Regions from separate parts of the Aquamicrobium sp. NLF2-7 genome, predicted to be linked through region 2. Evidence: riboswitches for the same ligand, from Rfam matches in the RefSeq annotation. Region 2 holds a riboswitch; the other holds the start of a gene.
What was found. A riboswitch is a leader RNA that binds a small molecule or an ion and turns the genes downstream of it on or off. The one in region 2 is predicted to bind S-adenosylmethionine.
Positions count from the first base shown of each region.

Region 1: it holds a riboswitch for S-adenosylmethionine, as region 2 does, so the genes downstream of both, metA (homoserine O-succinyltransferase) here and MIC97_RS13035 (O-succinylhomoserine sulfhydrylase) in region 2, are expected to answer to the same signal.

Region 1 is NZ_JAKSED010000001.1:2,069,183-2,080,168, reverse strand. It holds gene leuB (3-isopropylmalate dehydrogenase) at 38-1,141, shown strand; gene MIC97_RS10345 (DUF3309 family protein) at 1,328-1,486, shown strand; gene MIC97_RS10340 (MFS transporter) at 1,509-2,690, opposite strand; gene metA (homoserine O-succinyltransferase) at 2,875-3,795, opposite strand; SAM riboswitch at 3,849-3,927, opposite strand; gene MIC97_RS10330 (histidinol-phosphate transaminase) at 4,111-5,220, shown strand; gene MIC97_RS10325 (prephenate/arogenate dehydrogenase family protein) at 5,225-6,160, shown strand; gene MIC97_RS10320 (DUF2125 domain-containing protein) at 6,370-7,365, opposite strand; gene MIC97_RS10315 (gamma-glutamylcyclotransferase) at 7,461-7,988, shown strand; gene MIC97_RS10310 (GNAT family N-acetyltransferase) at 8,100-8,519, opposite strand; gene MIC97_RS10305 (aldo/keto reductase) at 8,733-9,683, shown strand; gene MIC97_RS10300 (class I SAM-dependent methyltransferase) at 9,709-10,521, opposite strand; gene gloB (hydroxyacylglutathione hydrolase) at 10,750-10,986, shown strand, end outside.
Region 2 is NZ_JAKSED010000001.1:2,648,762-2,659,747, forward strand. It holds gene MIC97_RS13030 (2'-deoxycytidine 5'-triphosphate deaminase) at 84-1,178, opposite strand; SAM riboswitch at 1,270-1,347, shown strand; gene MIC97_RS13035 (O-succinylhomoserine sulfhydrylase) at 1,404-2,603, shown strand; gene apaG (Co2+/Mg2+ efflux protein ApaG) at 2,714-3,106, shown strand; gene MIC97_RS13045 (Hsp33 family molecular chaperone) at 3,170-4,189, opposite strand; gene argF (ornithine carbamoyltransferase) at 4,293-5,216, opposite strand; gene MIC97_RS13055 (aspartate aminotransferase family protein) at 5,230-6,423, opposite strand; gene MIC97_RS13060 (GcrA family cell cycle regulator) at 6,779-7,294, shown strand; gene MIC97_RS13065 (OFA family MFS transporter) at 7,788-9,437, shown strand; gene MIC97_RS13070 (LysR family transcriptional regulator) at 9,618-10,541, shown strand; gene MIC97_RS13075 (GntR family transcriptional regulator) at 10,584-10,986, opposite strand, start outside.

The DNA.
Region 1 (10,986 bases), 580 kb from region 2:
CAAAGCTGCGGTTCAAAAATTCCCCGGGGAAATACGCATGGCTTCGAAAAAACTCTTCCTCCTCCCAGGTGACGGCATCGGTCCCGAGGCGATGACGGAGGTGAAGAAACTCATCGCCGTCATGAACGAGAACGGCGCCGCTTTCGAGACCGAGGAAGGTCTGGTTGGCGGCTCGGCCTACGACGCGCACGGACAGGCGATTTCCGAGGCCGACATGGAAAAGGCGCTGGCGGCGGACGCCGTTCTGTTCGGCGCGGTCGGCGGTCCGAAGTGGGATGACGTGCCTTACGAGGTGCGCCCCGAGGCCGGCCTGCTGCGCCTGCGCAAGGATCTCGAGCTGTTCGCCAATCTGCGCCCGGCCATCTGCTATCCGGCGCTGGCCGCGTCCTCCTCGCTCAAGCAGGATGTGGTCGAAGGCCTCGACATCCTCATCGTGCGCGAGCTGACCGGCGGCGTCTATTTTGGTGAGCCCAAGCAGATCATCGATCTCGGCAACGGCCAGAAGCGCGGCATCGATACGCAGATCTACGACACCTTCGAGATCGAGCGGATCGCAGGGGTCGCCTTCGAGCTGGCCCGCACCCGCAACAATCACGTCACCTCCATGGAAAAGCGCAACGTCATGAAGTCTGGCGTGCTGTGGAACGAGGTCGTCACCGCCACGCACAAGGCGAAGTTCAGGGATGTGAAGCTCGACCACATGCTGGCCGACGCCGGCGGCATGCAGCTCGTGCGCTGGCCGAAGCAGTTCGACGTCATCGTCACCGACAACCTGTTCGGCGACATGCTCTCCGACGTGGCCGCAATGCTGACCGGCTCGCTCGGCATGCTGCCCTCCGCCTCGCTCGGCGCGCCGGACGCGAAGACCGGCAAGCGCAAGGCGCTCTACGAGCCGGTGCATGGTTCGGCGCCCGACATTGCCGGAAAGGGCATCGCCAATCCGATCGCCATGATCGCCTCCTTCGCCATGTGCCTGCGCTATTCCTTCAACATGGTCGCGGAAGCCGACCGTCTGGAGAAGGCGATCTCGGCGGTTCTGGACGCAGGCTATCGCACCGGCGACATCATGTCGGAAGGCATGAAGAAGGTCAGCACCGCCGAAATGGGCGATGCCATCGTCGCGCAGTATCGCGCCGGCTGATATCGGTCGTTCAGGGCAAAAAGGCTGCGTGAGAACGGCCTTCAGGGAATTGCAACCCCTCGGTTCGCGGCACCAGCCCGGATCGAGGGGTTTTTGTTGCAGGGCCCGTCGTTTCGGAAACAAGGGAACACGGCGGCGGCTCGCGCATTGTGAAATGAGACAATCACAAGGCGGGAGAGTTCGACCATGCCTCTTACGACCCTTCTCATCATCGTTCTGGTGCTGATCCTGATCGGCGCCATTCCCAGCTGGCCTCATTCGCGCAACTGGGGTTATGGCCCGTCGGGCATTGTCGGCGTCGTGCTCGTCATCCTGCTGATACTGGTGCTGCTGGGCCGGGTCTGACCCGGCCCAGCGCCGGTCCCGTTTATTCGCCGGGATGGTCGGCTGTGTAGTCGGCACGGTGGGCCAGTCCCGACATCAGGAAGACGATGAACAGCAAGCCCGACAGTCCGATAAAAACCGGACCGAAGCCGATATGCTCGGCGATGAAGCCGATGGCGGAGGGCGCGACCAGAATGCCGCAATAGCCCATGGTGGTGACAACGCTCATGCCGATGCCGGAGGGAATTCCCTGCTGGTTGCCGGCGGCGGAAAAGGCGATCGGCACCATGTTGGCGATGCCCACACCGCACAGGGCGAAGCAGGCGATGGCTATCCAGGGCAGGGGCGAGAGCCCGGCACCCAGCATACCGGCGCAGGCCAGCAGCGCGCAGGCGCGCAGCGTGGTCACCGCGCCGAAACGATTGCGAACCGTGTCGCCGGCAAAGCGCATGCAGGCCATGACCCCGGAAAAGGCGGCAAATGCGAGGCTGGCCGTGGCAAGGTCGGCGCCAAGCTCCTGCTGAAGATAAATGGCTGCCCAGTCGAGCACGGCGCCCTCCGGGGTCATGGAAAACAGCGCCATCACGCCGATCAGATAGATGAGGGGGTTGCGCGGCAGGGAAAAGCGTGGGCGCTCCTGCGCGGCTGCCGGCCTGTTTTCGGTAACGACGTGACGCATGGCCAGCGAAACGCCTGCAAGCGCCACCATCGTGATGATGACCGCATGGGCGAGATGGCCGAAGGTCTGGATACCCATGCCGCCAAGGCCACCGCCCACGAAGCCGCCAAGGCTCCAGAAACCATGCGAAGACGACATGATGGCGCGGCCGAGCCGGCGCTCGACCACCACGGCATTGGTGTTCATGGCCACGTCCATCGCCCCGATCAGGCCGCCAAAGATCACCATGGCGACGGCGGCAAGGGTTACGTCCGGCGCCATCGCGACCAGAAGCAGGCCGAAGCTCGCCGCCACTGAAATGCGCCTGAGGGTGACGCCGGATCCGTACCTGGCAATGAAATGGCCGCACCATGACATGGCAACCACGGCACCCGCGCCGAACAGCAGGATCAGCAGGCCGAGGGTGAACTTGCTGATCTCCAGGCGCACGAGCAGCGTAGGGATCTGCGGAGCCCAGCTTCCGGTGATGAAGCCGTTGACGAAGAACATGGCGGCAACCGCCCAGCGGCCGCGCACGGCGATGTCCTTGTGGCCCTGATCAGTCATTGTAGCTGCCTGCAACGATGTGGTCAGCGCCTTTTAAATCGTTTTATATTGCGCGTCCAATCGCAACCTTGAACGAGTTTTGGGCCAGTACGCAACCAATGTGCGCGCTCAATGCGGATGAGCGGGCAGGGAGGCAGAATTCCATGCCTTCCCTGCGAACCCGTCGCTCCCGCTCAAGCAGGCCTCAGTTCGTGCCAATCTTGTCGAGGTCGAAGGAGGTCGACTGGTAGACCTGATTCAGCCAGTTTCCGAACAGCAGATGGGCATGGGAGCGCCAGCGGTTGAGCGGCGGCCGTGCCGGATCGTTGTCCGGATAATAATTGTGCGGCACCTCGATTGCCGTGCCGGCGGCGACATCGCGGTCATACTCCTCCTTCAACGACGTCGAATCATATTCGATGTGGTTGAACATATAGAGCCGGTTGCCCTTCTGCTCCGACAGCAGGCAGGGGCCCGTCACGTCCGATTCCATCAGCAGATCGAGCCCGCTGGATGGCGCAATGTCGGCGCTGCGCACTTCCGTCCAGCGCGACACGGGCACTGCGAAGTCGTCCGAAAACCCGGCGAGATAGGGCGAGGTCGGCGCGTTGTTGCGGTGCCGGTAGACGCCGAAGGCCTTCTTCTCCAGCGTGTATTTCGGGATGCGGTGGAAGTGCCAGGCGGCGGCCATGGCGCCCCAGCAGATGAAGAAGGACGAATGGACGTTGGTGGTCGTCCAGTTGAGTATCTGCTCCAGCTCCTTCCAGTAGTTGACCTCCTCGAAGGGCAGGAGCTCGATCGGCGCGCCGGTGATGATGAAGCCGTCGAACTTCCGGTCCCGCACTTCGTCCCATGTCTGGTAAAAGGAGATCAGATGTTCTTCCGACGTGTTCTTGGCCTTGTGATTGCCGACGCGCACCAGCGTCAGTTCCACCTGAAGGGGCGTGGCGCCCATCAGGCGCGCGAACTGCGTTTCGGTACGGATCTTGTTCGGCATCAGGTTGAGCAGGCCGATCTGGAGCGGGCGAATGTCCTGACGCATCGCGGTGCGTTCGTCCATGATGGATACACCCTCGCGCACGAGGACTTCGCGGGCAGGTAGCTGATCGGGAATCTTGATCGGCATTGCACAAGCTCCAAACAAAAAGACCGGCGGCGAAATCGCGGCCGGTCCCGACGTGCTCGTCAGCCTCGGCCTTTTTAGCGACTTCTTTAACGTGGCTGCAAGCCGACCGGCCAAATCACCACGGAACGGTTTTCTATCTATGGCCGGCTTGTGCCTGCGTCAATGCCAAGGTGCACGGGGTCACAGGGTGTAAGGGGCCAGAGATGTACGAAGCCAGAGATGCCCTGTGCCAAGCCTTCACCCTCGACATTGCTCTTCATGGCGGTTATTTCCGAGCATCTTGCCGGATGTTCCGGCGTTCAACGGATTCTGATCATGACCACGGCACAAGAAAACGCTCGTCCCCAGCCCCGCGCCGGTATTCTGGACATCGAGGCTTATGTGCCGGGTAAAAGCGCTGCTCCTGCCGGTGTGAAGCTGCACAAGCTTTCCGCCAATGAGAACCCGCTGGGTGCCTCGCCAAAGGCGATCGAAGCCGCGCGTGAAGTGGCAGGCCGGCTGGAATTCTACCCCGACGGTTCGTCAACGCGGCTGCGTGAGGCGATCGCCGAGGCGCATGGCCTGAACATGGCCAACATTATGTGCTTCAACGGCTCCGATGAGGCGCTGGCGCTGTTGTCGCGTGTCTATCTGGCTCCGGGCGACGAGGCGATCTATCCGCAATATGGCTTCCTCGCCTACCGCATCGCCATCATGGCGGCGGGAGCAACGCCGATCATCGCGCCTGAAACCAACGAGCGCGTCGATGTCGATGCCATCCTTGCCGGCATCACCGAGAACACGCGCATGGTGTTCCTCGCCAATCCGGCCAATCCGACCGGCACCTACATTCCCTTCGAGGAGGTGCGGCGCCTGCATGCCGGCCTGCCGAAGAATGTCATGCTGATCCTCGATGCGGCCTATGCCGAATATGTGCGCCGCAACGATTACGAGGCGGGCGTCGAGCTGGTGGCGGGTGCGGAGAACGTGGTCATGACCCGCACCTTCTCCAAGGCTTACGGCCTCGGCGGCGCGCGCATCGGCTGGATGTATGCGCCCACGCACATCATCGAGGCCGTCGAGCGCATTCGCGATGCCTTCAACGTGACCGCCACGGCGATCGCGGCCGGTACGGCTGCGGTGCGCGACCGCGCTCATGTCGACACGTCCATTGCTCACAATGAAACCTGGCTGCCCTGGCTGACCAGCGAGCTGACGGCGCTCGGGCTCAGGGTAACGCCCAGCGTCACCAACTTCGTTCTCTTCCATTTTCCGAAGAACGGCAGGCATTCGGCTTCGGCCGCCGACGAGTATCTGACCGCGCGAGGGTATATCCTGCGGCGCGTTGCAGGCTACGGTTTTCCCAACGCGCTGCGGATGACAGTCGGAACCGAAGAAGCCAATCGCGGCGTCGTCGCCGCACTGACCGAATTCCTGAAAAGTTGAGAAAATGTCCGAACCCATGTTTGAGAAGGTCGCCCTCGTCGGCATCGGCCTCATAGGCTCGTCGCTGGCCCGCGCGATCAGGCAGAACCATCTCGCCGGCCATGTGGCCATTTCCACCCGCAGTCCCGAGACGCTGAAGCGCGCCGAACAGCTCGGCCTCGGCGACAGCTACACCACCGATGCGGCAGAAGCCGTGCGCGATGCCGATCTGGTCATCGTTTCCGTGCCGGTGGGCGCTTCGGAAGCCGTGGCGAAGCAGATCGCGCCAGCGCTGAAGCCCGGCGCCATCCTCACCGATGTCGGCTCGACCAAGCTCTCCGTGATTGCCCAGATGCAGCCGCATGTGCCGGCAGGTGTCCACTTCATCCCCGGCCACCCGCTGGCGGGAACCGAGGATTCCGGCCCGGACTCCGGCTTTGCCGACCTGTTTCGCAATCGCTGGTGCATTTTCACCCCGCTGCCGGGAACCGATCCGGAGGCGCTGGAGAGGCTGTCGGAGTTCTGGCGGCGCTGCGGGGCCAACATCGACACGATGGACGCCGACCATCATGACCGCACGCTGGCCATCGTCTCGCACCTGCCGCATATCATCGCCTACAACATTGTCGGCACTGCCGATGATCTGCAGACGGTGACGAAGCAGGAAGTGATCAAATATTCGGCTTCCGGTTTCCGTGACTTTACCCGTCTGGCGGCCTCTGATCCGACCATGTGGCGGGACGTGTGCCTGCACAACAAGGACGCCATCCTCGAAATGCTGGCGCGGTTTTCGGAAGATCTCGCCTCGCTGCAAAGGGCGATCCGCTGGGGCGACGGGGAGAAGCTGTTCGACCTGTTCACCCGCACCCGCGCCATCCGCCGCTCGATCATCGAGGCGGGGCAGGATATCGACGCCCCGAACTTCGGCCGTCAGGTCGCGGAGCAGCCCGCCAAGCCTTGACGCATGTCGCCCGAAAGTGGGAACCGGTTTCGGGATAACGACATGCGTAAGAACAGGAACTTAAAGCGTAAGGCGCGAATCTGAAAGATCGCGACGCGCTTTAAGCGGCCGCGCAGCGGAAAAACCAGACAAGAAAAAGCGGCCGGACCCTCGGGTTCCGGCCGCTTTGCTGTTCTGCGCTTCGGGCGGGGGTCAGGTTCGGGCAGGCGTCAGGGAAGCGGCTTGATGGCGCCGAGCGGGATGAAGCCCATCATGGCATTGCCCTTGACGATCTTCAGCGGCATCGCCGGCTGTTTGCCCATCATGGCGAGTGCACCGAAGCCCTGCCTTATCTTCTTCGCCTCTTCGGGAACGGCAGTCGCCAGAACCTCGGCCACGGCCTGCGGATTGGTCAGGCGGATCATCAGGTCCGCGTCCACCAGCCCCGCTTCATCGACGGAGACAGGCCCGGATACGGAAATGCGGGCTTCGCCGGAGGACAGTTCCAGATTGGTGATGTCGAGCGCCTGCCCGCGCAGGCTTTTCGGCTTCGACTGCACGACCGCGACGCCGTTCTTCAGCCGGGCTTCGCCAAAACCGTCGAGCGATGGCACGTTGCGGCCCTGAAGCGCGTCGGCGGTGATGTCAAGCTCGGCAAAGCTGCCGCGATAGAGGATGTCTTCGCCTTCGGGCCAGAAGTCGAGTGCGATGTCGCTCAGATTGAAAAGCTGTGTGGGCTCGTCGTCCTCCGGGTCGGTCTGGCCCGAAACGCCGTTCGCGGTCAGCGTCACCTGCCGGGGCAGGGGCCAGAACAGCTTGGTGCTGACATCGAGGCTGTCCCAGTCGAGCCACAGCGGCGCCAGTCCCGGCGCCAGTGTCCTCACCGGACCGCGCAGGTTCACATCGGCCACCAAGGGTCGAAAGATGCTGGTGCTGGCCTCCAGGGCACCGGTGGTCGCGGCAATGCCTTTGGCGTCGTCCTGATAGGCGATGCCATTGCACAGGACGGCCAGACGCAGCGGATAGCCTTCGACCCGAAGTCTTGCGCAATCGGAGCGGATACCCTTCCTTGAAAGATCGGCGATGGCCTGCCGGCTCTCATCCCTGATGCGGTCGGCTGCATAGAACCAGCCGGCGCTATAGAGCCCGAACAGCACGGCGAGGAAAAGAAACAGCCATAAAAGACCGCGTCGCTTTCGTGGTTGCGCCTGATGTCTTGACGTCATGCTGCCGCTCTCGTTAACCCGTTGGTGTGAGGGAATGGACCTTCACCATGCTGCCCGGCGCGATTTTTTGCCGTGCCCGACTCTGGTCTTGCGATATGGGCGATTTTTGGGTTTTTGGCTATGGCTCTCTGATCTGGAAGCCCGGCTTCGATTATGCAGAGGCGCGCAGGGCACACCTCTATGGCTATCGCCGGGCGCTGTGCATCTACTCCTTCGTCCATCGTGGTACGCCCGAACGGCCGGGCCTCGTTCTGGGGCTCGACAGGGGCGGTTCGTGCGTGGGCATGGCCTTCAGGGTGGAGGCGGCATCGCGCGAGGCCGTGATCGCCTATCTGCGCGAGCGCGAGCAGGTCAATAACGTCTACATTGAGCGCAGCCTTCCGGTGCGGCTCGACAATGGCGAGCGTGCCGCCGCGATCGCCTATGTGGCGGATCGCAGCCACAGCCAGTATGCGGGCGCGCTGAACGAGACGGCCGCCGCTGCCATGGTGCGCGGGGCTGCCGGCCAGTCGGGCCCGAACGAGGATTATGTGGCGAATACGGTGCGCCATCTGCAGGCGCTCGGCATTCGCGATCACTGGCTGGAAGATGTGGAGCGGCGCATCGGGCTGCAGGCACAGTAACAGCCCCGGCTGGCCGCTGCTTCTCCGAAGGCGTTTTCCGGAAAATCAGCGCATCCGTTTGCTGTTGCGAAACCCGAAAATTTCTCAGCAGAGTGAATGGGAAACCAGCCCCTAAACGGCAGGGCGGTAGAAAATGATCTCCGGATCGCCTTCATCAAGGTTTTCGATGTAGCCGCTCCACCGGAACCCAAGCTTGGCAAACAATTCCTGCATGGGTTTGTTGGACATGTTCGTGGAGCTGAACAATTTCGGTTGGGTGAGTGTCGACCGGAAGTGTCTGATGATCGCCTCGCCCAGCCCCTGACGACGAAACTCCGGGGCCACCATCACCATCTCGATGAACGGCTGGCCGTAGAAATGGTGCGTCAGCACGCCATACCCCGCCACCCGGCCATCTGCCTCGGCAACACAACAGCACGCCGATTCAAGCCAGTTGCGGATCTGGTTGCGTCGCTCCACGCTTGCTCCGGCCACGGAATCGACGGCGCAAAGGGCTTCATGGTCATCGATACTGGCCTGCCGTATGCACATGGTCCGTCCTGCTAAGGTTCAATTTCCGCTGGCTGCCCCGACGTATAAATCCCAGAACCTGCAACAGTTTGTAAGCCCGGTTTTTGCAGCGACGGGGTCATGATGCCTACAAGGACGAATATGGAACCCATAGTCATTGGCAATTTGCATGCCTGCCCTATCTTCGGCGCGGCGCCGGCTTATGCTGCGGGCGATTCCTGAAGGGAGACCGACTTGCAGAAGAGAACACTGGGCCGCACCGGTCTTGAAATTGCCCCGCTGGTTTTCGGCGGCAACGTCTTCGGCTGGACGGCCGACGAAAAAACCTCCTTCGACCTGCTCGACCGTTTCGTCGATGCGGGCTTCAACGCCATCGACACGGCCGATGTCTATTCCCGTTGGGTTCCCGGCAACTCGGGCGGCGAATCCGAAACCATCATCGGCAACTGGCTGAAAGCCCGCGGCAGCCGCGACAAGGTGGTGCTCATCACCAAGGTCGGCTCCGATATCGGGCAGGGCCGGGTGGACCTGTCGCCGCTGCATATCGAGAAGGCGGTGGAGGCTTCCCTGAAGCGCCTGCAGACCGACGTCATCGACCTCTATCTGTCGCACTGGCCCGACCCGACGGTGCCGCACGCCGAGACGCTGGGGGCCTACAAGCGGCTGATCGAGAAGGGAAAGGTCCGCCATATCGGCGCATCCAACCTCGACGCCGGCCAGCTCAAGGCCGCCCTCGATGCCGCCGACCATCACGGTCTTCCCAGATATGAGGCGCTGCAGCCGGCCTACAATCTCTATGACCGCAGCGAATTCGACGGTCCGCTGCGCGACCTGTGCATGGCAAGGGGCATCGGCGTCATCAGCTACTACGGGCTGGCCAAGGGCTTCCTGTCGGGAAAATACCGCAGCAAGGCCGATCTCGGCAAAAGCACGCGCGGCAGCAGCGCCGCCTCGTATCTGAACGAGCGCGGCATGCGCATCCTCGCAGCCCTTGACGAGGTGTCGGCAGCTCACGGCGTCACTCAGGCGCAGGTGGCGCTGGCCTGGATCATGGCCCGGCCCGGAATCACCGCGCCGATCGCTTCGGCCACGTCGCTGGATCAGCTCGACAGCCTGACAGGTGCCGCATCCCTGCACCTTTCCGTCGCTGATATGAAAAGGCTGGATACGGCGAGCGCACCCTGAAAAAGTGTGGCGGCAGAAAGCGGCCTCAGGTGGCCGCGCTGCCGCCGTCCGGTCTGACAATGCCCGTTTCGGCGTCGCCGAAACGGGATGATCCGGCAAAGCGCATGCCGAGGCTCGGCGCGCCCTGTGGCGACAGCACCGGCACGAACACGCGCCGCGAGGCGCGCTGGGCGACCGGAATGCCCTGATAGAGGCGTTTTTGCGCTTCCACGGCGATGACACCTGAAAAGATCGGCCACAATCTGCGTCCGCTGCGCTCCAGCACGCTGTTGAGCTGCATCACGAATTTGCGTCGCGAGGGCGGAAAAAACAGCGCATCCGACCAGGCGGCCGGGGTGAAGTTGGCTTCCCGCAGCAATTCGCCAAGCTGGCTTCGCGAATAGGGCCGGCCGGTGCCGAAGGGGGTGTGCTCGAAGCGCGCCCACACGCCGCGCCGGTTCGGCACCACGATGACGACCCGGCCGGCCGGCGACAGCACCCGCCAGATCTCGTTAAGCGTTTCGCGCGGGTTTTCGACATGCTCCAGCGAGTGTACCAAAAGCATGCGGTCCACCGAGGACTCCATCAGCGGCAGCTCTTCCTCGAACACCAGCGCCGTGGCGGCCTTGCCCTGTGCTGGCCACACCACGGCTCCTTGCGTGGCCGGCATGAAGGCAAAGACACGCTCGGCATCGGCGCCGAAGCGTTCCAGCCATGGCAGCGCATAGCCGAGACCCACCAGCCGCTCGTTCGGCACCGGCGCCCAGATCGACGACAGCGCCATGGAGATCGAGCGCTCAGTAAGGCGGCCGAGCGGCGAGGCGTAGAACGAGCGCAGGTCGACGATGTCGGAATGCATGAAAAGCCTGTTTCGCGAGGTCAGGTCCAAAAGGTAGCCCTTGCCGGGGCTGAGTTCAACGAAGCCTCTGCCAGATCGCCTTGCGTCCACTCGGACACAAGGCGATCTGAATTTTTGACAGAGCATCGGACCGAAAACCGGATTCCGCTTTTCGGTCCGATGCTCCGGGTCGAAGGGGTGACAGGCGCGGGTGTAACTCCTATCTCTGGGGCTCAGAGGAGATTTTGCATGGCCATCGCAGTCGAACAGTTCATGTGCCGTCATGATAATTTCGGCGTGCTGATGCGCGATACGGAAACAGGCACGGTTGCGCTGGTCGATGCGCCGGAGGAAGCGCCGATCCTCGCCGCCATCGAGCGCGCCGGCTGGGTGCCCTCGCTTCTCCTGATCACCCATCACCATGGCGACCATGTCGAGGCCAATCTGGCGCTGAAGGAGCGCTTCGGGCTGCGCATCGTGGGGCCG
Region 2 (10,986 bases):
GCCTGAATGCAGCCAAGCACAGCAATCGGCTTGTTACAAGCCGAAAGCTTTAAGACCAAAGCAGTTCTTCTCCTGACGAAACGTCAGGCTTTGCTGCGGAAATGCTTGGAAAGTTTCAGGCCCTGCGCCTGATAATTGGAGCCGAGATCTGTTCCATACAGCGCCTGGGGACGACGCAGCATATGCTCGTAGACCAGCCGGCCGACGGTCTGGCCATGGTCGAGGATGAAAGGCACTTCATGGCTGCGCACTTCAAGCACGGCGCGGCTGCCGGTGCCGCCGGCGGCCGAATGGCCGAAGCCGGGATCGAAGAAGCCAGCGTAGTGCACGCGGAACTCGCCCACCAGCGGATCGAAGGGCGTCATTTCGGCCGCGTGGAGAGGCGGCACATGCACCGCTTCCCGGCTGACCAGAATGTAGAATTCGTCCGGATCGAGCACGAGGTCGGCCGCACCGCGATTGTAGAGCGGCTCCCAGAAATCGAGCACGTCATGGGCGGCGCGGCGGTCGACGTCGATGAGCCCGGTGTGATGCTTGGCCCGGTAGCCGATCAGCCCGCTGGCGTCGCCCTTGAGGTCGATGGACAGCGCGATGCCGCCGCCGGAAATGTTGGGCTGATCCGATGCGACGAGCGTCTCGTCACGATGCAGCGCGTGCAGCTGGTCTTCGGAAAGAAGCGCATTGCCGGTCCGGAAACGGATCTGCGACAGGCGCGAGCCGGTGCGGGCGACGATGGGGAAGGTGCGCGGGCTCACTTCCAGATAGAGCGGACCCTGATAGCCGGCGGCGATCTTGTCGAATTCGGCGCCATGATCGGTCATCACGCGGGTGAAGATGTCGAGCCGGCCGGTCGAGCTCTTCGGGTTTGCCGAGGCCGAGATGTCGGCGGGCAGGGCCAGCCTTTCCAGAAGCGGAACGATGTAGACGCAACCCGTTTCCAGAACCGCGCCCGCCGTCAGGTCGATCTCGTGCAGTTGCAGGCGGTCGAGCTTGTCGGCGACGCTGTGGCCGGGGCCGGGCAGAAAGGAAGCGCGCACGCGCAGCGCCTTTTCGCCAAGCCGCAGGTCGAGGCTGGCAGGCTGGATCTGGTCGGAATCGAGTGCGCGCGGCGTGCTCAGCGCGCCGCTTTCGAACAAAGCTGCGATGTCCTGATCGGGAAGAATGCCTGTCTGACGCACAATACGCTCCCGGCCGTGGAATGGGGCCAATGATCGAAAATGTCTTAAACATACGGCCAATTGACGCAAGACCGGGGGAGGTTTAAAGGAAGGCTTATCCCGTGGTGATTTGGCCGGTCGGCTTGCAGCCACGTTAAACAAGTCGCTAAAGGACCGTCGGGCTCATAGGCCGTCTGTACCGGTTGCGACTTTCGCGACCGGTTTTTTGTTGTTCGGAAGAGAGCCATGACATCATCAGACAAGACACGTAACTGGAGACCCCGTACCACCCTGGTGCATGGCTCGACCCTCAGGTCGCAGTTCGGCGAGATGTCGGAGGCGATCTTCCTCACGCAGGGCTATGTCTATGACACGGCCGAATCCGCCGAGGCCCGTTTCAAGGGCGAAGTGCCCGGCTTCATCTATTCGCGCTATGCCAACCCCACAGTCGACATGTTCGAAAAGCGCATGTGCCAGCTCGAAGGGGCGGAGGATGCCCGTGCGACCGCCTCGGGAATGGCCGCCGTCGCCACCGCGATCCTGTGCAGCCTGAAGGCGGGCGACCACATCGTTGCGGCGCGCGCCCTGTTCGGCTCCTGCCGCTGGGTGATCGATACGCTGGCGCCGCGCTACGGCATCGAGGCCACGCTGGTCGACGGCAAGGACATCGCCAACTGGGAACAGGCGGTGCGCCCCAACACGAAGCTGTTCTTCCTCGAAAGCCCGACCAATCCCACGCTGGAAGTCATCGACATCACCGCTGTCGCTGCGCTGGCCAATTCCATCGGCGCGCGGCTTGTCGTCGACAACGTCTTCGCCACGCCCCTGCTGCAGCGCCCGCTGGACCTCGGCGCCCATGTCGTCGTCTATTCCGCCACCAAGCACATTGACGGGCAGGGCCGGTGTCTGGGCGGCATCATCCTGTCCGACAAGGAATGGATCGACGAAAACCTGCACGATTATTTCCGCCATACCGGGCCCTCGATGTCGCCCTTCAACGCGTGGACGCTGCTGAAGGGGCTGGAGACGCTGTCGGTGCGCGTCGACCAGCAGATGCGCTCCGCCGCCCGCATCGCCGATTTTCTGGCGCAGTCGCCACAGATCGAACGTGTCGTCTATCCCGGCCGCCCCGACCACCCGCAGGCCGATATCATCGCGCGGCAGATGTCGGGTGGCTCGACCCTGATCTGCCTCGACGTCAAGGGCGGCAAGGAGGCGGCCTTCGCCTTCCAGAATGCGCTGGATATCGTGCTGATCTCGAACAATCTGGGCGATGCCAAGAGCCTCATCACGCATCCGGCCACCACCACGCACAAGAACCTCAGCGACGAAGCCCGCGCCGAAGGCGGGATCGGGCCGGGAACGCTGCGCCTGTCGATCGGGCTGGAAGATACGGACGATCTGCTGGAGGACATCGGGCAGGCCCTGTCGCGCGCTGGCTCATAGTGCGCTGGTAAGGCTTGGCAAGGCTTGACCTGACGGTTTCGCAGGCCAATTCTCCGTATGGAATTCGCGCGCCCGGGGAGGCGCGCGAAAGCTTCCGGGAGATGCGGATCATGTACAGCGCCACCACGCGCGACATCGAGGTACGGGTCAGGCCGTTCTATCTGGAGGAACGGTCGGACCCCTCCGGCGGCCGTTATGTGTGGGGCTATCGGGTGACGATCCGGAACCACTCGCCCGAGTTCGTGCAGCTCATGTCACGCCACTGGCTCATAACCGACGGTGCGGGGCGTATCGAAGAGGTTCGCGGCGCCGGCGTGGTTGGCGATCAGCCGGAACTCAATCCCGGCGACAGCTACGAATACACATCCGGATGTCCGCTCACCACGCCGTCGGGGTTCATGGCGGGTACCTACACGATGCGCACGGCGCGGGGCGAAACCTTCGACGTCGTCATTCCACCCTTTTCGCTCGATCTCCCGGACGAGCGCCGCACGGTCAACTGACGGATGGAAAAAAGGGCGGAAGCCTTGCTTCCGCCCCCTGATCCGATGGTCCGGCACCGATGATCAGGTGCCGTTAGGCAGGAAGTCGGCCGGTTCGAAGTCATAGGCCTTCGAGCAGAACTGGCACTCGACACGGATGCGCCCGTCTTCGACGCTGTCCTGTATTTCCTCAGCGGTGAAGCCGCGCAGCATGCCCTCGATCCGCTCCTGCGAGCAGGAGCAGCGGTCGGCGACCGCCGCGCTCTCGAACACGCGCACGCCATGCTCGTGGAACAGCCGGTAGAGCAGGCGTTCCGCCCCGACGGTCGGGTCGACGAGTTCGGTGGGCTCCACCGTGGCAAGCAGCGCCAGAAGCTCCTGCCAGGCGTCGTCCTGCGGATGGTCGCCACCTTCGCTGTCATCGCCGTCGCCGCCGTTCAGGTCAGGCATGCGCATCCGCTCGGGCGCCTGCGGCAGGAACTGGGCGAACATGCCGCCCGCCCGCCAGCGCTCCTCGCCACCTGCGAACACCTGCCTTGCAACCGCCAGCCTGAGATCGGTCGGGATCTGCTCCGACTGGCGGAAATAGACGCGCGCCGCTTCTTCCAGCGTGATGCCGTCCAGCGCCACGATGCCCTGATAGCGCTGCATGTGCTCGCCCTGGTCGATGGTCAGCGCCAGCACGCCGGAGCCGAGCAGGCTGACTTCGTCGATCCTGCCTTCGGCTTCCAGCACGGCCACCCGCTCCGCATCGAATTTCGCGTAGGCGCGCAGCGCGTCCGGCGTGCTGAAATCGGCAACCAGCATGTCCACGGGCCCGTCCGTGCGGGTCTGCAGAATGAACTTGCCCTGAAACTTCAGGGAGGTGCCGAGCAGAACCGTCAGCACGCAGGCCTGCGCCAGCAGCCGGGCGACCGGCTCGGGATAGGCATGGCGCGAAAGGATGGCGTCCAGCATGGCGCCAAGCTGAACGGTGCGGCCGCGCACGTCGAGGGCCGAGACCTCGAAGGGCACGACATGGTCGTCGCCTGCATGGCCGAATTCGCCAAGCTTCACGTCGCGGGGCTTTGGATCTTGTCCGGTCACTCGAATGGATTCCAGCATGGCTTGTCTCCGGCCACAGGCCATGCCTTCACGCGGAAAGGCCGGCCCGGCATCGTCTTGTTGTGGGATGGTGCGCCGGAGATAGGCACCGTCCCCCGCTTATTCAAGCCGCGCGCTCGGCACCGAGGCACCAGGCCAGAATCGCCTTCTGGGCGTGGAGCCGGTTCTCGGCCTCGTCGAACACCACCGAGTTCGGTCCGTCGATCACCTCGTCGGTCACTTCCTCGCCACGATGGGCGGGCAGGCAGTGCATGAACAGCGCGTCGGGCCTTGCTCTGGACATGAGCTGCGCATTGACCTGATAGGGCAGGAACACGTTCTGGCCACGGGCGCGGTGTTCCTGGTTCATCGATACCCAGGAGTCGGTCACCACGCAGTCGACGCCGTCCACGGCCTCCTCGGCGGTAGGGAAGAAGGTGACGCTGGCGCCGTTGGCGCGGGACCAGTCGACATATTCCTGCATCGGCTCGCTGCCCTGCGGCACGGCGACGTTGACGTTGAAGGAGAAGCGGGCAGCCGCCTCCATCAGCGAATGCAGCACGTTGTTGCCGTCGCCGGTCCAGGCGAAGGTGCGCCCGGCAACCGGCCCGCGATGCTCTTCGAAGGTGAGCAGGTCGGCCATGATCTGGCAGGGGTGGGTGTCGTCGGTCAGGGCATTGATGACCGGCACGCTGGCGTTTTCGGTCAGCTCTATTAGCCGCTGATGCGCGGTGGTGCGGATCATGATCGCATCTACATAGCGCGACAGCACCTTGGCGGTGTCGGCGATCGTCTCGGAGCGGCCAAGCTGCATCTCGGTGCCGGTCAGCATGATCGTCTCGCCGCCGAGCTGGCGCATGCCGACATCGAACGACACGCGGGTGCGCGTCGAGGGCTTGTCGAAGATCATGGCCAGAACCCTGCCCTCCAGCGGGCGGGAGCGTTCACCGGCCTTGAGACGCGCTTTTCGCTTCGCCGCATCGTCCAGCATGGTGCGCAGATCCGGCGCAGAGATAGTGGAGAGGTCGGTGAAGTGGCGCAGGCTCATATGTGGCTTCCAATCACTTTGCTTCTGCGGGGGCATTTGCCAGACTGGCGACGCTGGCGCGGATGCGGGAAAGCCCTTCCTGGATTTCCTCTTCCGTCAGCGTCAGCGGCGGCAGCAGGCGGATGACGTTGTCGCCGGCCGGAACCGCAAGCAGCTTGTGCTGGCGCAGGGCCGTGTTGACCTCGCCGGCGGGAACAGCGCACTTCAGGCCAAGCATCAGGCCGCTGCCGCGGATGCCCTCGATTACGCCCGGAAACTCGTCGCATATGGCCGCAAGGCCCTGTTTGAAGAGAAGCGCCTTGTGCTGGACCTCTTCGAGGAAGCCGTCCGCCAGCACCACGTCGAGCACCGCATTGCCAACGGCCATGGCCAGCGGATTGCCGCCGAAGGTGGTGCCGTGTACGCCGGCTGTCATTCCTTTGGCCGCTTCTTCAGTCGCCAGACATGCGGCCAGCGGGAAGCCGCCACCGATACCCTTGGCGATCGCCAGCACATCGGGAGCGACCCCGCTCCATTCATAGGCGAAGAGCTTGCCGGTCCGGCCTATGCCGCACTGGACCTCATCGAAGATCAGCAGGAGGCCGTGCCTGTCGCACAGCTCGCGCATGCGCTTCAGCGACTGCGTCGACAGCGGGCGGATTCCGCCTTCGCCCTGAACGGGTTCGACCAGAATGGCGGCGGTTTCGGGTGTGATCGCCTTTTCCAGCGCTTCCATGTCATCGAACGGCACCTGATCGAAGCCGTCCGCCTTGGGACCGAAGCCTTCCAGATATTTCTGCTGTCCGCCCGCCGCGATGGTGGCGAGCGTGCGCCCGTGGAAGGCGCCCTCGAAGGTGATGGTGCGGTAGCGCTCGGGATGGCCGTTGGCGTAATGATAGCGGCGCGCCGTCTTGATGGCGCATTCCAGTGCTTCAGCACCGGAGTTGGCGAAGAAGACCTTGTCGGCGAAGCTGGCCTCGGTCAGCCGCTCGGCCAGCCGTGTCTGCTCGGGGATCTCATAGAGATTGGAAAGGTGCCAGAGCTTGCCGGCCTGTTCGGTGAGCGCTGCAACCAGATGCGGGTGGCTGTGGCCCAGCGAGTTGACGGCAATGCCGGCGGCGAGATCGAGATAGCGCTCGCCCTTGTCGGTCACCAGCCACGAGCCTTCGCCGCGCTCGAACACCAGGGGTATACGGGCGAATGTATCGTAAAGCGCCGAGCCGCTCATTATTTCTCCCCCGGACCGGAAACTAAAAAGCCGCCATGCGGCGGCTCCCAGCGCTTATCATGATTTAAGGGGAGACTGTCAATGGAAAGGTCGTTTCGCGAAGCCCTTTCAGTCCGCCGGTTTCGCGGCGTCATTTCGGCTTGAAAACAGGTCAAGTTGGGGAAAACCCTAAAAACTGATTCGGGTTCTGGCCGGGACTCTTGTCACCGAGTCCATGCATATTGTAATCATGGGCCGGAAATAACCAGATTTCGTGCGGCTATTCCAATCATCCACATAGATGTGGTGCCCGACCGGCTTTTGCCGGAACGGAGAGGGAGTCCGGGATCCGCGCGATGCAAAGGAGTGCAGTCTTATGAACTGGACTGACGAGCGCGTAGAACTGTTGAAAAAATTGTGGGCCGAAGGGCTGAGCGCCAGTCAGATCGCGGCGCAGCTTGGCGGCGTCAGCCGCAATGCGGTGATCGGCAAGGTGCATCGCCTGAAGCTGTCGGGCCGCGGCCGCACGACGGCTGCTCCTGCCCGCCAGAAGAAGGCATCTTCGGCGCCTGCCGCGTCCAAGCCGGTTCGTGCCGCCGCTCCGGCGCGCAGCGCTGCCCCGACCATCGGTGCGACCGCATTGCAGGTTCAGTTCGATGCCGAGCCGGTGGCGCGCCAGCAGTTGCGCTCTTCCGACAATGTCGTGGTGCCGATCTCGCGCCGCCTCGACCTGACGCAGCTCACCGAGCGCACCTGCAAGTGGCCGAACGGTGATCCGCTTTCGGAAGACTTTCATTTCTGCGGAAATGAGGCCGGAGAATCCGGGCCTTACTGCGCCTATCATGCAAGGCTGGCTTTCCAGCCGGCTTCCGAACGCCGGCGCGCCCGCTGACCTCTTTCTATTCCCGGCTCTTCATGATGTATTCCGAAGGCTCTGGTTCAACCGGAGCCTTCTTTGCTTTCGGGTTTTGACCCAGCCCGGAAGGTTCAGGCTCTCCTTGCGCACCTGGGGCGGCCGACAGGCTGGACAAATTGTCCGGCCCAAAAGGACAATTTGTCCATAGACGTTTCCTCTCAGTCGATAAGCATTTGAAATCATTGGTGCAGCCCAACTGGCACGGCCATTGCTTGGTATTTGCCGGCAATGGAACGGGAGGGATGTGCATACGGCCGGCTGCCCTGGGCAGGGGTCGGCAGCGCCGCACAGGCAAAGCGGCGCGCAGGAAGAGGGGGCATCGGATCGCAAAGCAAGAGTCCGCAGTCGGATGGTTCCGATGCCTGTCAGTGGTTGGGAGCGCGCCGGTGTCCATCAGCGGACGCAAAGCGCGCCCGGGTAACAGCAGGACGACGCACGGACAGGATCCGGCGGGACGGAGGAGGTCTTCATGTCCACGGCAAGTGAAACATTTACAGGCGATGTCGGGATTCTCGACAAGGAGCGCATCGTCGCTCAGCCGGGCTTCAACAGGTGGCTGGTGCCGCCGGCCGCGCTCGGCATACATCTTTGCATCGGCATGGCCTACGGCTTCAGCGTGTTCTGGCTGCCGCTGTCGCGCGCCATCGGCGTCAGCCAGCCCGTCGTCTGCGCCGACATGAGCCTTATCTCGGCTCTCTTCACCACAAGCTGCGACTGGCGCGTGTCCGATCTTGGCTGGATGTACACGCTGTTCTTCGTGCTTCTCGGCTGCTCGGCCGCGATCTGGGGCGGCTGGCTTGAGAAGGTGGGGCCGCGCAAGGCCGGCTTCGTCTCGGCCATGTGCTGGTGCGGCGGCATGGTGCTGGCCGCCATCGGCATCATCACCCACCAGCTCTGGCTGATGTGGCTGGGCGCGGGCGTCATCGGCGGCATCGGTCTGGGTCTCGGCTATATCTCGCCTGTGTCGACACTCATCAAGTGGTTCCCCGACCGGCGCGGCATGGCGACCGGCATGGCCATCATGGGCTTTGGCGGCGGCGCCATGATCGGCGCTCCGCTGGCCGACATCCTGATGAACCACTTCCAGTCCGACACGTCCGTGGGCGTATGGCAGACCTTCCTCGTCATGGCCGCGATCTACTTCGTGTTCATGATGGGTGGTGCCTTCGGCTACCGTATCCCGCCGAACGGCTGGAGGCCGGAAGGCTGGACCCCGCCGGCATCGGCGAAGCAGAGCATGATCACCACGCGCCATGTACATCTGCGCGATGCCCACAAGACCCGCCAGTTCTGGCTGATCTGGATCGTGCTGTGCATGAACGTGTCCGCCGGCATCGGCGTCATCGGCATGTCGTCGCCGATGCTGCAGGAAATCTTCGGGGGCCGCCTCATCGGCCTGCCCGAGCTTTCCTTCACCGAACTGGACAACAGCCAGCGCGCTGCCATCGCCGCCATCGCGGCCGGTTTCGCCGGGCTTCTGTCGCTGTTCAACATCGGCGGGCGCTTCTTCTGGGCGTCGCTCTCCGACAAGCTCGGCCGCAAGAACACCTATTATACGTTCTTCATTCTGGGCATCGTGCTCTATGCGATGGCGCCCACGGCGGCAGGCATGGGCAATCAGGTGCTGTTCGTCAGCATCTTCTGCATCATCCTGTCCATGTATGGCGGCGGCTTCGCCACCGTTCCCGCCTATCTGGCCGACATCTTCGGCACCCAGTTCGTCGGCGCCATCCATGGCCGGCTGCTGACCGCATGGGCAACCGCCGGCATCCTCGGCCCGGTCGTGGTGAACTACATCCGTGAGTTCCAGATCGCCGCCGGCGTGCCGCGCGAGCAGGTCTACGACTTCACCATGTACATTCTGTGCGGCATGCTCGTCATCGGCCTGATCGCCAACATGATGGTCCGGCCGCTTGAAGCGAAGTGGTACATGTCGGACGAGGAAGTCGCCAGCCTGCAGGCAAAGACCGCGGCAGCCAATGCGGGGCCGACAGGTTCCTTCGGCATCGGCAAGGGCGGCTTCGACGCAAAGGCGGCATTCGCCTGGGCGGTCGTTGGCATCCCGATCCTGTGGGGCGTGTGGGTGACGCTGGAAAAGACAGCAGCCCTGTTCGGCTGATCTGAACGGCCGATCCCGGCGCGGTGATTTCCACGTCGGGATCGTATGTTGAGAGAACGCGCCTTGCGCCGGAGCTTTTCCGCTCTTTCCGAACTGCGAAAAGCTCCAACCCATTGTTCCGATGCAATTCCGCTTCGCGCTGTTGCCGGAATTGCTGTGGCCATCAGGTGGGAAGCGATGCTGGTCGAACGGCTGGAACTGTTCATGGTGCTGGCGAGGGAGGAGCATTTTGGCCGTGCCGCCGAGCAGTTCGGCGTCACGCAGCCCACCTTGTCCTTCGCCATCAAGCAGCTTGAGCAAATGCTGGGGGTGATGCTCGTCGAACGCGGCTCGCGCTTTCGCGGGCTGACGCCGGAAGGCAGGCAGGTGCTGACCTGGGCCCGGCGCATCGTCTCCGACACGCGCTCCCTGCAGGAGGAAATGCGCGCCGCGCGCGCCGGGCTTTCCGGACGCCTGCGCATCGCGGCCATTCCGACCGCGCTCGCCATCGTCGCCGGCATCACCACGCCCTTTCATGAGAAGCATCCCGGCGTCAGCTTCTCCGTGCTGTCGCGCACTTCGGTCGAGATCCTGTCGATGCTCGGCAATTTCGATATCGATGCCGGCATCACCTATATCGATCACGAGCCACTCGGCAACGTCATCACCGTGCCGCTCTACAGCGAACGCTACCATCTGGTCGTGTCGGGCAGCGCTCCGCTGGCGGCGCGCAGGACGGTAAGCTGGGCCGAGGTCGCGCAACTGCCGCTGTGCCTGCTCACGCCCGACATGCAGAACAGGCGCATCATCGACAGCCATCTGGCGCAGACCGGCCTGTCGGTGCGCCCGACGCTGGAATCGAACTCCATGGTGGTGCTTTTGTCGCATGTGCGGACCGGCATATGGTCGTCGATCATGCCGCTCAACCTCGCCACGGCGCTTGATTTCGGTGGATCGGTCCGCTGCATCCCCATCGTGGAGCCGCAGGTGCAGCATATGGTGGGCATGGTGGTGCCGAAGCGCGAGCCGCACACGCCGCTGGTTGCGGCTCTTCTTGCCGCTCTGCGCAAGGCAGAGGCGCTGTCCGCTTCAAACCCGGAACCGGAGAAATTGCCGGTGTTCTGATGGGGGCCAGGCTGTGATGCGACCCGCCGAGGCGCGGGTCGTTTACAGCCCGCCTGCCTTCTTCAGGTGTTCGCGCATCAGCGATTCCGCCCATTCCAGATTGCCCTTGTCGACGGCATCGAGAATGGAAAGATGCTCGTTGCAGGAAATCCGGATCCGGTCGATCGACAGTTCCTGATAGATCGCGGACTCCCACATGCGCCGCAGGCTGTTCTGTTGCTGCACAGCGGAAACCAGAAACGGGTTGCCGGAGAACGAGGCCAGCGCCTCGTGGAAGCCGGCATTGACCTGAAACCACTCGTCCGCGCCCGCATTGCGCCCAAGGCTCAGAATGCGCTCATGGCCGAGCCGCAACTGCTCGACGCGTTCGGGCTGTGCATCATAGTCGGGAATGCGGAACGCGGAGCACTCCACGATCAGGCGGAACTGGTAGCTCGCCTTGAGC